DNA from 3 places in the Shinella zoogloeoides genome. Region 1 is predicted to be linked to each of the others. Evidence: predicted binding sites of a transcription regulator. Region 1 holds the regulator's gene; each other region holds the start of a gene.
The links. The regulator LexA, encoded in region 1, represses DNA repair genes until DNA is damaged. The targets are predictions, from matches to a motif close to TGTTCNNNNTGTGTTCNG.
Positions count from the first base shown of each region.

Region 2: a site for LexA is predicted at 1,822-1,839, ahead of Q9316_RS04520 (energy-coupling factor ABC transporter ATP-binding protein). Genes of this name have one in related genera too.
Region 3: a site for LexA is predicted at 2,983-3,000, ahead of Q9316_RS11230 (ATP-dependent helicase). Genes of this name have one in related genera too.

Region 1 is NZ_CP132311.1:1,621,473-1,625,894, reverse strand. It holds gene Q9316_RS09160 (ComEC/Rec2 family competence protein) at 1-1,659, shown strand, start outside; gene lexA (transcriptional repressor LexA) at 1,640-2,356, opposite strand; gene Q9316_RS09150 (molybdopterin molybdotransferase MoeA) at 2,450-3,670, opposite strand; gene moaC (cyclic pyranopterin monophosphate synthase MoaC) at 3,670-4,164, opposite strand; gene trpC (indole-3-glycerol phosphate synthase TrpC) at 4,164-4,422, opposite strand, start outside.
Region 2 is NZ_CP132311.1:726,737-731,158, reverse strand. It holds gene ribB (3,4-dihydroxy-2-butanone-4-phosphate synthase) at 1-385, shown strand, start outside; gene Q9316_RS04525 (winged helix-turn-helix domain-containing protein) at 608-1,804, opposite strand; gene Q9316_RS04520 (energy-coupling factor ABC transporter ATP-binding protein) at 1,972-2,652, shown strand; gene Q9316_RS04515 (energy-coupling factor transporter transmembrane component T family protein) at 2,646-3,251, shown strand; gene Q9316_RS04510 (biotin transporter BioY) at 3,288-3,851, shown strand; gene Q9316_RS04505 (class I adenylate-forming enzyme family protein) at 3,856-4,422, shown strand, end outside.
Region 3 is NZ_CP132311.1:2,042,985-2,047,406, reverse strand. It holds gene Q9316_RS11235 (GNAT family N-acetyltransferase) at 1-450, shown strand, start outside; gene Q9316_RS11230 (ATP-dependent helicase) at 470-2,941, opposite strand; gene Q9316_RS11225 (carboxymuconolactone decarboxylase family protein) at 3,044-3,457, opposite strand; gene Q9316_RS11220 (cyclase family protein) at 3,507-4,328, opposite strand.

The sequences.
Region 1 (4,422 bases):
TGGCGAAACAATCTTACCGAGCATATTCGCGGCCGTATCGGTGGCGATGCCGGGGCGATCGCCGCCGCGCTGGTGACGGCGGAACAGCGGGCGATCGGCGCGGAGACGGTGGAGGCGCTGAGGCAGGCAGGGCTTGCCCATGTGCTCGCCATTTCGGGGCTCAACATGGTGCTCGCGGCTGGCACCTTCCTCGTCGGCGCGCGCATGGCGATGGCGCTGATCCCCGGCTTTGCCGAGCGGTATCCGTCGAAGAAGATCGCCGCCGCGGGCGCGCTCGTCATGGTGACGCTCTATATCCTCGTCTCGGGCGGGGCGATTTCGGCCGTGCGCTCGTGGATCATGATCTGCGTCATGCTGATCGCCGTGCTCTTCGGCCGCTCGGCCATCAGCCTGCGCAACGTGGCGCTTTCGGCTATCCTCATCCTGCTGCTGACGCCGTCGGCCGTCACCAATCCCGGCTTCCAGATGTCCTATGCGGCAACACTCGGCCTTGTCGCGGGCTATGCCGCCTGGCGGGAGCGGCCGGTGCGGACGGAGAGCCGGGGCGGGCCGTTCCAGCTCTTCGGCGGCGCGGCGGGCCGGTTCTTCGGCGGGCTTTTGCTCTCCTCGCTGATCGGCGGCTTTGCGACGCTGATCTATTCCATCGGCCACTTCCACCGCATTCCCGCCTATGGGCTTGCAGGCAACCTGCTCGCCATGCCCGTCATCAGCGTCATCGTCATGCCGTTCGGCCTGATCGCCGTGCTGCTGATGCCCTTCGGTCTCGACGCCATCCCCTTTGAGATCATGGGCAAGGGCATCGAATGGATGATCGCCCTGTCGACGTGGGTCGCCGGGTGGAAGGGCGAGATCGTGACCGGCCGCATTTCGCCGCTCGCATTCGTCCTCATCGGCGTCGGCGGCGGGCTGGTCTGCCTGCTGCGTACGCGGCTGCGCCATGCCGGGACGGTGCTCGTTCTCTTCGGGCTCGGCGTCGCCTTCTGGCCGGGCGGCCGGGCTGGGCCGGAAGTTCTGGTCTCCGAGGACGGCCGCCTCGTCGCCGTCCTGCGCGGCGACAGGGTTGCGACGAACCGCACGCGGCCGCCGGATTTCATCTATGACCAATGGCGCCGCGCCCTGCGGCTCGGCGATCTCGTGAAACCGGACATGCGCAAGACGGCAGGGCTGACGCTGGAGGAGGCGACGGAAGAAATGCCGGCCGTAGGAGAGCGCAAACGCCCCCGCCGCAAGGCTGATCGGCAGAAGGCTAAGGATGCCCTGTCCGCAGCCTTCGAGACTGCGGGGAAGCGCGGCGGCTTCGTGTGCGAGGCAAAGGCGTTCTGCGCCGCCATCTCGCCGAGCGGCTGGCGCGTCGTGGCGCTGGAAGACAGCGCCTTTCTCGGCACGGCCTGCGACGCCGCAGACCTCGTCGTCGTACCGTTTCCGCTGCGCATCGATACGTGCCGCTCGGGCGCCCGGCTGGTGACGGCCCGGCATCTGCGCCGGACGGGCGCTCTGGAAATCATGCCCGCGGACGGAATGGCAAACGCTTCCCTATCGCAAGCAACCTTCCTGCCGGCCGTCGAAACGCTCGACCGGCCCTGGTCGCGCCATCGCACCTATGACTGGCGCATCGGGCAGTTCGAAGCCGAACCGGCGATCAATGGTAGCGGCGGATGAGCCCGACGAGCTTGCCCTGGATCTTGACGCGATCCGGCCCGAAGATCCGGGTCTCGTAGGCGGGGTTGGCGGCTTCCAGCGCGATGGAGGCGCCCTTGCGGCGGAAGCGCTTCAGCGTGGCTTCCTCGTCGTCGACGAGCGCGACGATGATCTCGCCCGGATTGGCGGTGCTCGCATTGCGGATGATAACCGTGTCGCCGTCGAGAATGCCGGCCTCGATCATCGAATCGCCCTTGACCTCGAGCGCATAGTGGTCGCCGCTACCGATCATCTCGGCGGGGACGGTGATCTCGTGCGTGTTGTTCTGGATGGCGGAAATCGGCACGCCGGCGGCGATGCGGCCCATGACCGGCACGGAGACCGACGAGGACATTTCCTGTGGCGTGCGCTGAGGCGGGGCGGCGGGCGCGGGCTGCTTGCCACGGCTGCCTTCGATGACGGAGGGGGAAAAGCCGCGACGGGGCTGCAGGCTCGGGGAATAGGCGTCCGGCAGCTTGATGACCTCCAATGCGCGCGCCCTGTTGGGCAGGCGCCGGATGAAACCGCGTTCCTCCAGCGCCGTGATGAGGCGATGGATGCCGGACTTGGAGGCAAGGTCCAGGGCGTCCTTCATCTCGTCGAAGGACGGCGGAATGCCGGATTCCTTCATACGCTCATGAATGAACAGGAGCAGTTCCTGTTGTTTGCGCGTCAGCATGGCCTCTCCAGCGAGAATCGTGAAACAAATCCAGAACAGACACTATCTGTTCCATATGTGTTCCGCAAGAGGCCGAGGGAACAATAATACTGTTCAGGCGGTGGGATCGCGCAGCAGAAGGACTTCACAAGCCGCGCCTGCGGGCGCGGCCGGGGCATGCGGCAGGCGGACCAGCAGGCCTTCCGATGCGGCGAAGATTTTCATCATCGACGAATCCTGCTTGTCGAAGGGCTTGACGACAAGCTCGCCGTTCGCGCGGGCGATGCTTGCACGGATATAGTCTTGCCGGTGGTCGTTTTCCTTGAGCGGCACGGCGGCCACCGCTTGGCGCAGGCGGCTTGCCGGCGGCAGGTGGGCAAGGCGGCGGACGAGCGGTTCGAGGAAGAGCAGAGCGCAGACGAGGCTGGAAACCGGATTGCCGGGCAGGCCGACGACCTGGACGGCGCGGAGGCGTCCGACCATCAGCGGCTTGCCGGGGCGCATGGCGATGCGCCAGAAATCGAGTTCCATGCCGGCTTCGCCGAGCACGGGCTGCACGAGATCGAAATCGCCGACCGAGGCGCCGCCAAGCGTGACGAGCACGTCGATATCGCGCGCTAGCGCGCCACGCACCGCTTCGAGGATCGCCTGCTTGTCGTCGGCGACGATGCCGAGGTCGACGATTTCGGCGCCGGCCGCGCGGGCGAGGGCGCCGACGCCGTAGGTATTGGACGCGATGATCTGGCTTGCGCCGGGCGGTGTTCCGGGCGTGACGAGCTCGTCGCCGGTCGCCAGCAGTGCGACGCGCGGGCGGGCGTAGACCGTGAGTTCGGGGTGGTTCATCGCGGCGGCGACCGTCAGGCGGCCGGGATCGAGCACGGCGCCGGCCTTCAGCACCACCTCGCCTTCGGTAAAATCCTGGCCGCGCGGGCGGATATGGCGGCCCTTCGGCGTGAGATAGGTTGTGCGGATGCGGCCGCCCTCCAGCACCTCCGCATCCTCCTGCAGAAGCACCGTATCAGCAAAGCCGGGGAGCGGGGCGCCGGTGAAGATGCGCACGGCCTCGCCGGGGCCGGCGGTTCCCTCGAAGGCATGGCCGGCGGCCGAAGTGCCGACAACGCTGAGGACTGAACCCAGTTCGGCGATGTCCGCGTGGCGGACGGCGTAGCCGTCCATGGCGGAATTGTCGAAGGGCGGCTGGGTGAGGCGGGCGGCGATATCTTCCGCCAGCACGCGGCCCTCTGCCTGGTGCAGGGGAACCCTCTCCGTCCGTTGCATCGGCTTTGCGGCCGTCAGAAGGCGTTCGAGGGCGTCGGCAACGGGCAGAAGCGACATCAGGTGTCTTCCCGCTTGTAATCGCCGGAGCGGCCGCCGGATTTTTCGCGCAGCCGCACGCCGCCGATTTCCATCTCGCGGTCGGCCGCCTTGGCCATGTCGTAGATTGTGAGGCAGGCGACGCTGACGGCGGTCAGCGCCTCCATCTCGACGCCGGTACGCCCGGTCAGCTTCGCCATGGCCTCGACCCTGAGACCGGGCAGGGCGCGGTCTTCGCGGATTTCCACCGACACCTTGGTCAGCATCAGCGGGTGGCAGAGCGGGATGAGGCTGGACGTCTGCTTGGCGGCCATGATGCCGGCAAGACGCGCCGTGCCGATCACGTCGCCCTTCTTGGCATCGCCCTTGAGGATCAGGTCGAGCGTTGCCGGCGCCATACGGATGGAGCCTTCGGCGACGGCGATACGGACCGTTTCCGCCTTGTCGCCGACATCCACCATGTTGGCTTCGCCCGACGCATCGATATGGGTGAGCGTGCGATCGTCGCCCGTCATCATTCCGCTGCCAGCATGCCGGCCTTGCCGGTCAGGAGTTCATGCGTCGCGGCCGCTACGTCGTCCTTGCGCATCAGGCCTTCGCCGACGAGGAAGGTGGAAATGCCGACCTTGCCGAGGCGTTCGCAGTCGGCATGGGTGAAGATGCCGCTTTCGCCGACGAGCAGCCGGTCGTCCGGCACCATGCGGGCCAGCGTCTCCGAAACGGCGAGATCGACCTCGAAGGTGCGCAGGTTCCGGTTATTGACGCCGACGAGC
Region 2 (4,422 bases), 890 kb from region 1:
CGTGGTCTTCGGCGACATCCGCGACGGCGTCGACATTCCCGTGCGCCTGCATCTCGAAAATGTCGGCGGCGACGTCTTCGGCGCGAGCCGGCAGATCGATAGCATCATGAAGCGCATCGCCGAGCAGGGCCGCGGCGTCATCGTCTACCTGCGCGAGGGTTCGGTCGGCGTCGGCCAGTCCTCGACCGCCCGCAAGGGCATGCACGACCGCGAAGGCCATGACGAGGCGCAGGCGCGCGAAAGCGAATGGCTGGAAATCGGCCTCGGCGCGCAGATCCTGAAGGACCTCGGCATCACCTCGATCCGCCTGATGGCCTCGCGCGAGCGCCACTATGTCGGCCTCGAAGGCTTCGGCATCGCGATCAGCGCGACGGACCTCTGCTGACCCGGGGTCGCTACCGAAGCAACTGCGCTACAGAGGCAAAAGGCCCCTCCCCAACCCCTCCCCACAAGGGGGAGGGACTTAACCGGCCGCACCCTCGGCGATGAAAAATCAACCGGAGAGCAAGCCTCAAGCTTTCTCCCCCCTTGTGGGGGAGATGCCGACAGGCAGAGGGGGTCTTCCTGGTCACGGCGGCCACAGTCGCCCACTCCCACTCCGGCCGGGCTACACCTCCCCGCGCCAGCCGTCGAGATAGCGCACCCCTTCCACCCCCGTGAATTTCGCAAGGCGCGCCAGCTCCGCCTCCAGCTTCTCCAACCGCCCTGACGAGACGCGGACCTTCGGCTCCCACCAGAGGCGCTTGACGTCGAGCGTGCCGGCCTTGCGGTCGGCCTTCATGTCGATGCGGCCGACGAGGCGGTCGCCTTCGAGCAGCGGGAAGACATAGTAGCCGTATTGCCGCTTCGGCTCCGGCACGAAGACCTCGATGCGGTAGAAATAGCCGAAGAGCCGTTCCGTGCGATTGCGGTCGCGAATCAGCGGATCGAAGGGCGACAGCACGCGCAGACGCGCCGGAGGCTCCGGTATGTCGCCGAGACCCGCCGGAAAATCGGCAAAGGCGTAGGCACCCCGCGGCTTGCCGCCGTCGGCCGTCTCGATGGAAACGGGGCGCAGCTCGTCGCGATGCGCCTCGACCCAGGCCTTCGCCTCCTCCGGCGAGATAAGCGCCCAGAAGGCGGCGATCTCGCCGTGGGTGGCAAAACCAAGCCGCTCCAAGGCGCTGCGGCAGGCCCAGTCGACGAAGGCATCGTGCTCCACATCCGGCGCATGGTGGTGCGGCGGCAGCACGCGCTCGGAGAGATCGTAGACCTTCTGGAAGTTCTCCCGCCGGGCGATGGCCAGCTTGCCGGTGTGCCAGAGATATTCCAGCGCCGTCTTGTTCGGATGCCAGTTCCACCAGCCGCCCGACTTGTGGTCGTCCACCTTCAGGTCGCGTGAGAGAACCGGCCCGCCGGCGGCAATGCGCTCGTAGGTTTCCTCGAACGCCCTGTCGAAGCCCTCGCCCTGCCATTTGCGCCAGCGCTCCAGGATGGACGCCTCCTTGCGGCGAAACCGATGCTTCCAGTAGCGGAAGAATTCGCTCGGAATGATGGAGGCGTCATGCGTCCAGTGCTCGAAGAGCTCGCCGTCCTTTTCCAGCAGCTCCGCCAGATGCTCGCGCCGGTAGGTCTGGTTGCGCGAGAAAAGGATCTGGTGATGCGCCCGCTCGACGGTGGCGATGCTGTCCACCTGCACGAAGCCGATGTCCTGGATGAGCTGCAGCAGCCCCTCCTTGCCGAGCAGGCGGCCCGGCGGGGCGCTGAGGCCCTGGCGGGCGAGGAAGATGCGCCGGGCCTCGGCATTGGAAAGGAGAATCGTCATGCCGGATGATAGGCACATATTCCCGGTTTGTTCTAGCGCTTTATGCAGCGGCCCTGTCCCGTCGGGCTCGCTCGCCCGCGCCGCGCGAATGCAACCATCCTGCGGTTTCCTTTGCGTCTTGCCGTGTTATAGCTCCCCCCGATTTTCTGCGAACCGGGATTCCGCTCTTGGATATCGTCTTTACCGCCGCCACGGTGCGCTATGGCGCACGCGCGGCGCTCCATCCGCTGACCCTGACGCTCGTCGAGCGGCGCATCGGCGTCGTCGGCCTCAACGGTTCCGGCAAGACGACCATGGCGCGGCTGATCAACGGCCTCGTCAAGCCGACCGAGGGCACGGTGACGGTCAGCGGGCTCGATACGGTTGAGGATGCCGAGGCGGCGCGCGGCAGGACCGGCTTCATCTTCCAGAACCCGCAGCACCAGATGATCCTGCCCATCCTTGCCGAGGACATCGCCTTCGGCCTGAAGAACCGCGGGCTCGGCAAGGCGGAGATCGCCGAGAAGACGGAGGCGATCCTCTCGCGCTTCAACATTTCGCATCTCGCGCGGCGGCGCGTGCACGAGCTTTCCGGCGGCGAGACGCAGCTTGGGGCGATCGCCAGCGTGCTCGTTACCGGCCCTGACCTTTTGATCCTCGACGAGCCGACCAACCAGCTCGACCTCAAGAACCGAGCGCTGATCGAGCGCACCATCGCGGCCCTGCCGGAACAGGTGCTGGTGATCACGCATGACCTTGCGCTGCTCGACGGCTTCGACCGCGTGCTGGTCTTCCACGAGGGACGGCTTGCCGCCGACGCTTCGCCGGCAGAGGCGATCCGCGCCTACCGGGAGATCGCCGCGTGCTGAACGGGCTCGACATCGAGGGCGATTCGCCACTTCACCGCCTGCCGGTGCGCGGCAAGCTGGTTCTGCTCTTTGTCGCCGCGATCGGGCTTTTCCTCGTTTCCGACCTGCGCCTCCTCGTGCCCGCCCTGGCTCTTTGCGCCGCGCTCTACCTTTCGACCGGCATCGGCCTTGGAAACGCGCTTCGACGCACGCGCCTCGTTCTGTTCACGGTGCTCATCCTCGCAGGCGCGAACTATCTCTTCCATTCGCTGCACGAAGCCGTCGTCGTCTTCTGCCGCCTGTCCGCGCTCGTCCTGCTCGCCGCCGCCGTCACCGCGACGACCGGCATCTCGGCCTTCATGGACGAGATCACCCGGCTGCTCACGCCGCTCGAGCGCTTCGGCTTCGTGCGGGCGGCGGATGTCAGCCTGGCGGTCGGCCTCGTCATCCGATTCGTGCCGGAAATCTTCGCGCGCTATCAGGACATAGCCGACGCGCACCGGGCGCGCGGCCTGCCCGTCCGGCCGCTGACGACGCTCGTGCCGTTGATCATTCTCACGCTGAAGGATGCGGATACGATCGCCATGGCGATTGACGCCCGCGGCTTTCGGCGGCACTAACCATCCACCCAGCCTTGTCCATCCAGGGAACCTGACATGACCACCAGAGACATCGTCCTCATCGCCCTCTTCACCGCCATCATGGTGGTGCTTGGCCTGCTGCCGCCGATCACCTTCGGCTTCATCCCCGTGCCGATCACCGCGCAGTCGCTCGGCCCCATGCTGGCCGGCTGCATCATCGGCGCGCGGCGCGGCGCGGCCTCTATGCTGCTCCTGGTGCTTCTCGTGGCAATCGGCCTGCCGGTCCTGTCGGGCGGGCGCGGCGGCCTTGGCGTCCTCGTCGGCCCGAGCGCCGGCTATATCGTCGGCTGGGTTGTCGGCGCCTTCGTCTGCGGCCTGATCGCCGAACGCCTCGTCAAGGAAGACCAGAACGAACTCACCCAGTTCCTCGCCTTCCTCGCGGCCTCCATCGTCGGCGGCGTCGCCGTCGTCTATCTCTTCGGCGTTCCGTGGCTCGCCTATATGAGCGGCAAGGCCTTCTTCGAGACCGCCGTCGCCTCGCTGGTCTTCCTGCCCGGCGACCTCATCAAGGCCTTCGTCGCCATGCTCGCGGGCCGCGCCGTGCTCGCCGGCTATCCGCTGCTGCCGCAGCGCGCCTGAGCCGATGCCGCTTTCCGGCGCCATCGAACGGCACGCCGCCACCCGTCCTACGGACCCGGCCTTCCATCTGGAGGACCGGGTTCTTTCCTACGCGGGCCTCGCGGCCACGGCCCGGCAGGTTTTTGCCGGCCTGGCGACCCTGGCACCCGAAGGCCGAAGCAGCATCGGCCCGGAAAACCGCCTCGTCGCCGTCGCCACCGGCAACCACGCGCTCTTTCCCGCCGCCTTCGTCGCCGCCACGGCGGGTAACAATTGCGCGGCGCTGATCGATCCGCACCTGCCGGAAGCCGTCCGGCAGCGGCTCATCGAGACGCTCGACCCCGATATCGTCGTCACCGTCGCGGGCGATGGTCTCCATCTGCGCAATCCGCACAGCGGCGCGGCCCTGATCGTCACGGAAGTCGATGCCTGCCTCCATGCACCGTTACCGGAAGGCAGCGACGACGCGCCGTTCCTGATCGTCTTCACCTCCGGCACCACGGCCGACCCCAAGCCGATCATCCGCGACCGCCGCTCCTGGCGCATCAGCCTTGCCACCGGCGCGCCCTTCTTCGGCATCAACGCCGCCACC
Region 3 (4,422 bases), 420 kb from region 1:
GCGTTCATCAGAACGATATGGGACCGACCGGAAAATGCCCGCTTCCTGACACCGCTCGAAGATGGCGAACTCGAGCGCGGAACCGCCGAAGGCACACTGCTCGTATGGAAGCCCGAGGGGCGCGCGGCCGGTTTTGCAAGCCTCATCAACTGGCTGCCCGGAAGCTACGCGATCGCGGAAATGGCGGTGGAGGCTCCCGGCAAGGGGCAGGGCCTTGCGTTGCTGTCCACGGTACTGGCGCGGCTTTTCGCCGATCCCCTGACCCATCGTGTGGCATTGGACGCCACCGTCGACAACGCCGCTGCCATCCGCCTCTACGAAAAAGCCGGGTTTGTGCGTGAAGGCGTGTTTCGGGATTGCTGGCGCAGGGCGGACGGCGAGCTGGTGGATTGTGCGTTCATGGCAATCCTGCGCCGGGAATGGGAGCGCCTCTACAAAGCCGAGCGCTAGCGGTCGCCGTCAGCTCCCGTCACACCCGCTCGACGAAACCGTCGAGCACGCGTTTCTGGCCGGCGCGGTCGAAGTTGATCGTCAGCTTGTTGCCCTCGATCGCCGCCACGTTGCCATTGCCGAATTTCAGGTGGAACACCCGGTCGCCGATCGCGAATTTCGACGGTTCGGCCGTGGCCGACTTGGCGATCAGCTCGCCCTCGATGGTGCGGGCGCGCGGGCCGCTCTCGCCGTAGCCGATGCGCTCGACGGCATGGCCGGAGCGTGAGCCCCAGTTGTCGCGCGTGGCATCCGTGCGGTTTGCCTGCGCGCGCCGCCAGCCGGGCGTCGAATAGGCGTTCTGGAACGGCTCCTGCTTGTCAAAGCGCGACTGGCCATAACCGCCGCGGCCATAGCCGCCATAGGACTGTTCCACTTCGGCCACTTCCACATGGCCTTCCGGCAGCTCGTCGAGGAAGCGCGAGGGCAGGGTGGATTGCCAGAGGCCGTGGATGCGGCGGTTGGAGACGAACCAGATGTGGCAGCGCCGTTTCGCCCGCGTGATGCCGACATAGGCGAGGCGGCGTTCCTCTTCCAGCCCCGACCGGCCGCCCTCGTCGAGCGCGCGCTGGTGCGGGAACAGGCCTTCCTCCCAGCCGGGCAGGAAGACCGTCTCGAATTCGAGGCCCTTGGCCGAGTGCAGCGTCATGATCGAGACGGCGTCGAGATTCTCGTTCTGCTCGGCATCCATGACCAGCGAGACGTGCTCCAGGAAGCCGCGCATCGATTCGAAGGCCTCCATCGAGCGGATGAGTTCCTTGAGGTTATCGAGGCGTCCCGGCGCTTCGGCCGACTTGTCGGCCTGCCACATGGCGGTATAGCCGCTCTCGTCGAGGATCTGCTCGGCAAGCTCGGTGTGCGGCATGGTTTCCAGCAGTGTCTGCCAGCGACGGAAATCGGTGACGACGTCGAAGAGCGCCTTGCGCGCCTTCGGCTTCAGCTCGTCCGTCTCGATGATATCGGCCGCCGCCGCGAGCATAGGAATGTCGCGGGCGCGGGCATAGTCATGCAGGTTGCGGATCGTCGTATCGCCGAGGCCGCGCTTGGGCGTGTTGACGATGCGCTCGAAGGCGAGGTCGTCGGCGGGCTGGCTGACGAGGCGGAAATAGGCGAGCGCGTCGCGGATTTCGAGGCGCTCGTAGAAGCGCGGGCCGCCAATGACGCGATAGTTCAGGCCGAGTGTGACGAACCGGTCTTCGAATTCGCGCATCTGGAAGGAGGCGCGCACGAGGATCGCCATGTCGTTGAGCTTGTGTTCCTTGCGCTGGAGCTGCTCGATCTCCTCGCCGACGGCGCGGGCCTCTTCCTCCGAGTCCCAGGCCGCATGGACGACGACCTTGTCGTCATCAGGATCGTGCCGGTCGGTGAAGAGCGTCTTGCCGAGACGGTCCTCGTTGTGGGCGATCAGGTGGCCGGCGGCGCCGAGGATATGGGCCGTCGAGCGATAGTTGCGCTCCAGCTTGATGACTTTCGCGCCGGGAAAATCCTTCTCGAAACGCAGGATGTTGTCCACTTCCGCGCCGCGCCAGCCGTAGATCGACTGGTCGTCGTCGCCGACGCAGCAGACGTTCTGCGGCGTGCCCTTCGGCCGCTGGGCGAGCAGGCGCAGCCACATGTACTGCGCCGTGTTGGTGTCCTGATACTCGTCGACGAGGATATAGCGGAAGCGCTGGTGATACTCGGCGAGCACGTCGGGATTGGCGCGGAACATGCGGATCGGGTGGAGCAAAAGGTCGCCGAAATCGCAGGCGTTCAGCGTCTTCAGGCGGTTCTGGTAGGCGACGTAGAGTTCGCGGCCCTTGCCGTTGGCGAAGGCGCGGGCGTCCCCCTCCGGGATCTGCGCCGGGTCGAGGCCCTTGTTCTTCCAGGTGTCGATCATGCCGGCGAACTGCTTTGCCGGCCAGCGCTTGTCGTCGATGCCTTCGGCCTGGAGGATCTGCTTGATCAGGCGCACGACGTCGTCAGTGTCGAGGATGGAAAAGTCCGAACGCAGGCCGACGAGCTCGGCATGGCGGCGCAGGAGTTTTACGCCGATCGAGTGGAAAGTGCCGAGCCAGGGCATGCCCTCGACCGCGCCGCCGACGAGGAGGCCGATGCGCTCCTTCATCTCGCGCGCCGCCTTGTTGGTGAAGGTCACGGCGAGAAGCTGGCTGGGGAAGGCGCGGCCGGTGGCGAGGATATGGGCGATGCGGGTGGTCAGCACGCGCGTCTTGCCGGTGCCCGCGCCGGCGAGCACGAGAACGGGGCCGTCGAGCGTTTCGACCGCCTCGCGCTGCTCGGGATTGAGGCCGGAGAGATAGTCCGGCGCACGGTGGGCGTCGCGGGCCGCCATGGCGCGCGCGGCGATGCCGATACCCGAACTGCCGCCGGCCGGCTTGGCCGGTGCCGCCGGCTTGCCGGCAAGCTGCGGGTCCTCGTCGAAGAAGGGAATGTCGTCGTAACCGCTGATCATGCGGCTCAATGTAGTGATTCGGTTCCGAAAGGCCAGTTTTCCGTTCTGCTTTTATTCCGCGGGGAAAATTTGCAGCCATAAGATTGTGGAAAGTCGTGCCGTTCAGGCCTTCCAGCGATCCGCATCGAAGACGCCGTCCACGGGCACCTGCAGGGCGGTGGCGAGCTGGTTGGTCTTGCCGGCGAGCGAGATAATGGCGAGCAGTTCGCCATATTGCGCGTCCGTCATGCCCTTGGCCTTCGCCGCCGCCGTATGGGAATGGACGCAGTAGCTGCATCCGTTCGTTACCGAGACGGCGATGTAGAGCATTTCCTTGACGAGCGGGTCGAGCGTCGAGGGTGTCGCCATAACCGCCTTCACCTCGGCCCAGGTGCGTTCCAGCAGCGCGGGATCGAAGGCGAGGTAGCGCCACAAATTGTTGACAAAATCCGATTTGCGGGTGGCGCGGATATCGTCGAACACCGCCTTGACGCGCGGATCGGCTTCGAGGTCTTCGGCGGGCTTGACGGTGCTCATGCATCTCTCCTGAAGGAAGGGCCGGCGGTCAACCGCCGGCCGATAGTGGTCAAACCAGCGCCAGGACGCGGGACGGGCCGCCCGTTCCGCCGCGCACCTTGGGCGCGCCGACGATGAGTGTTGCGCCCTTTGCCGGAAGCTGGTCCAGATTGGCCGCGCCTTCAAGCCCCCAATGGCCGGAGGCGAGCCAGGCATAATGCGTCGCGAAATCCGGCGAGAGGCCGTGGTCGAGCGACAGCGTATCGACGGCGATGCCGACGGCACTGGAATTCTCGGCGAGATACTGCACGGCTTCGACATGGAAGCCGGGGAAGTGCATCTTGCCCTCGGCGTCGGCATTGCGGAACTTGTCGGTGCCGAGATGCCTGCCCCAGCCGGAATTCAGCGCCACGCAAGCCTTTTCCGGCAGGTCGCCATTGGCCGAGATCCAGGCCTTGATGTCATCCGGCGTGAGCTGCGCATCCGGGTTCGCGTCCGCTTTCTCGCGGATATCGATGACGGCGAGCGGCACGACGAGGTCGGAGACCGGGATTTCGGCGACGGACTTGCCGTCCTCGGAAAAATGCAGCGGCGCGTCGAGATGGGTGCCGGTGTGCTCATTCACGCGCAGTTCGAACAGGTTGAACTTGTGTTCCTTGTAATTGAACTTCTGCTCGCGCCAGAACTGCTGCTGCCCGAAGAAGGTGGGAAACTCCTCGTGGAGTTCGTGGGTCAGGTCCGTCACCTTGGTCGGCGCCTGGGCGAGGGCTGGGCTCAAGGACCCGGAGCTTGCGGCGGCAACGGTGGCGGCTCCCGCGGCGGCGGCGCGGAAGAAGCTTCTTCTCGAAAGCATGCGGTTCTTCACGGTATCGATAATGCAGGCGTCACACATGGTCTTCCCCTCTCTTCGTCAATGCGTTGATGAAAGAATACTCAAATGATCTGCGGCCAGGAGGCCGTGGGAAAAGCTAGCACAAGCTTGAAGG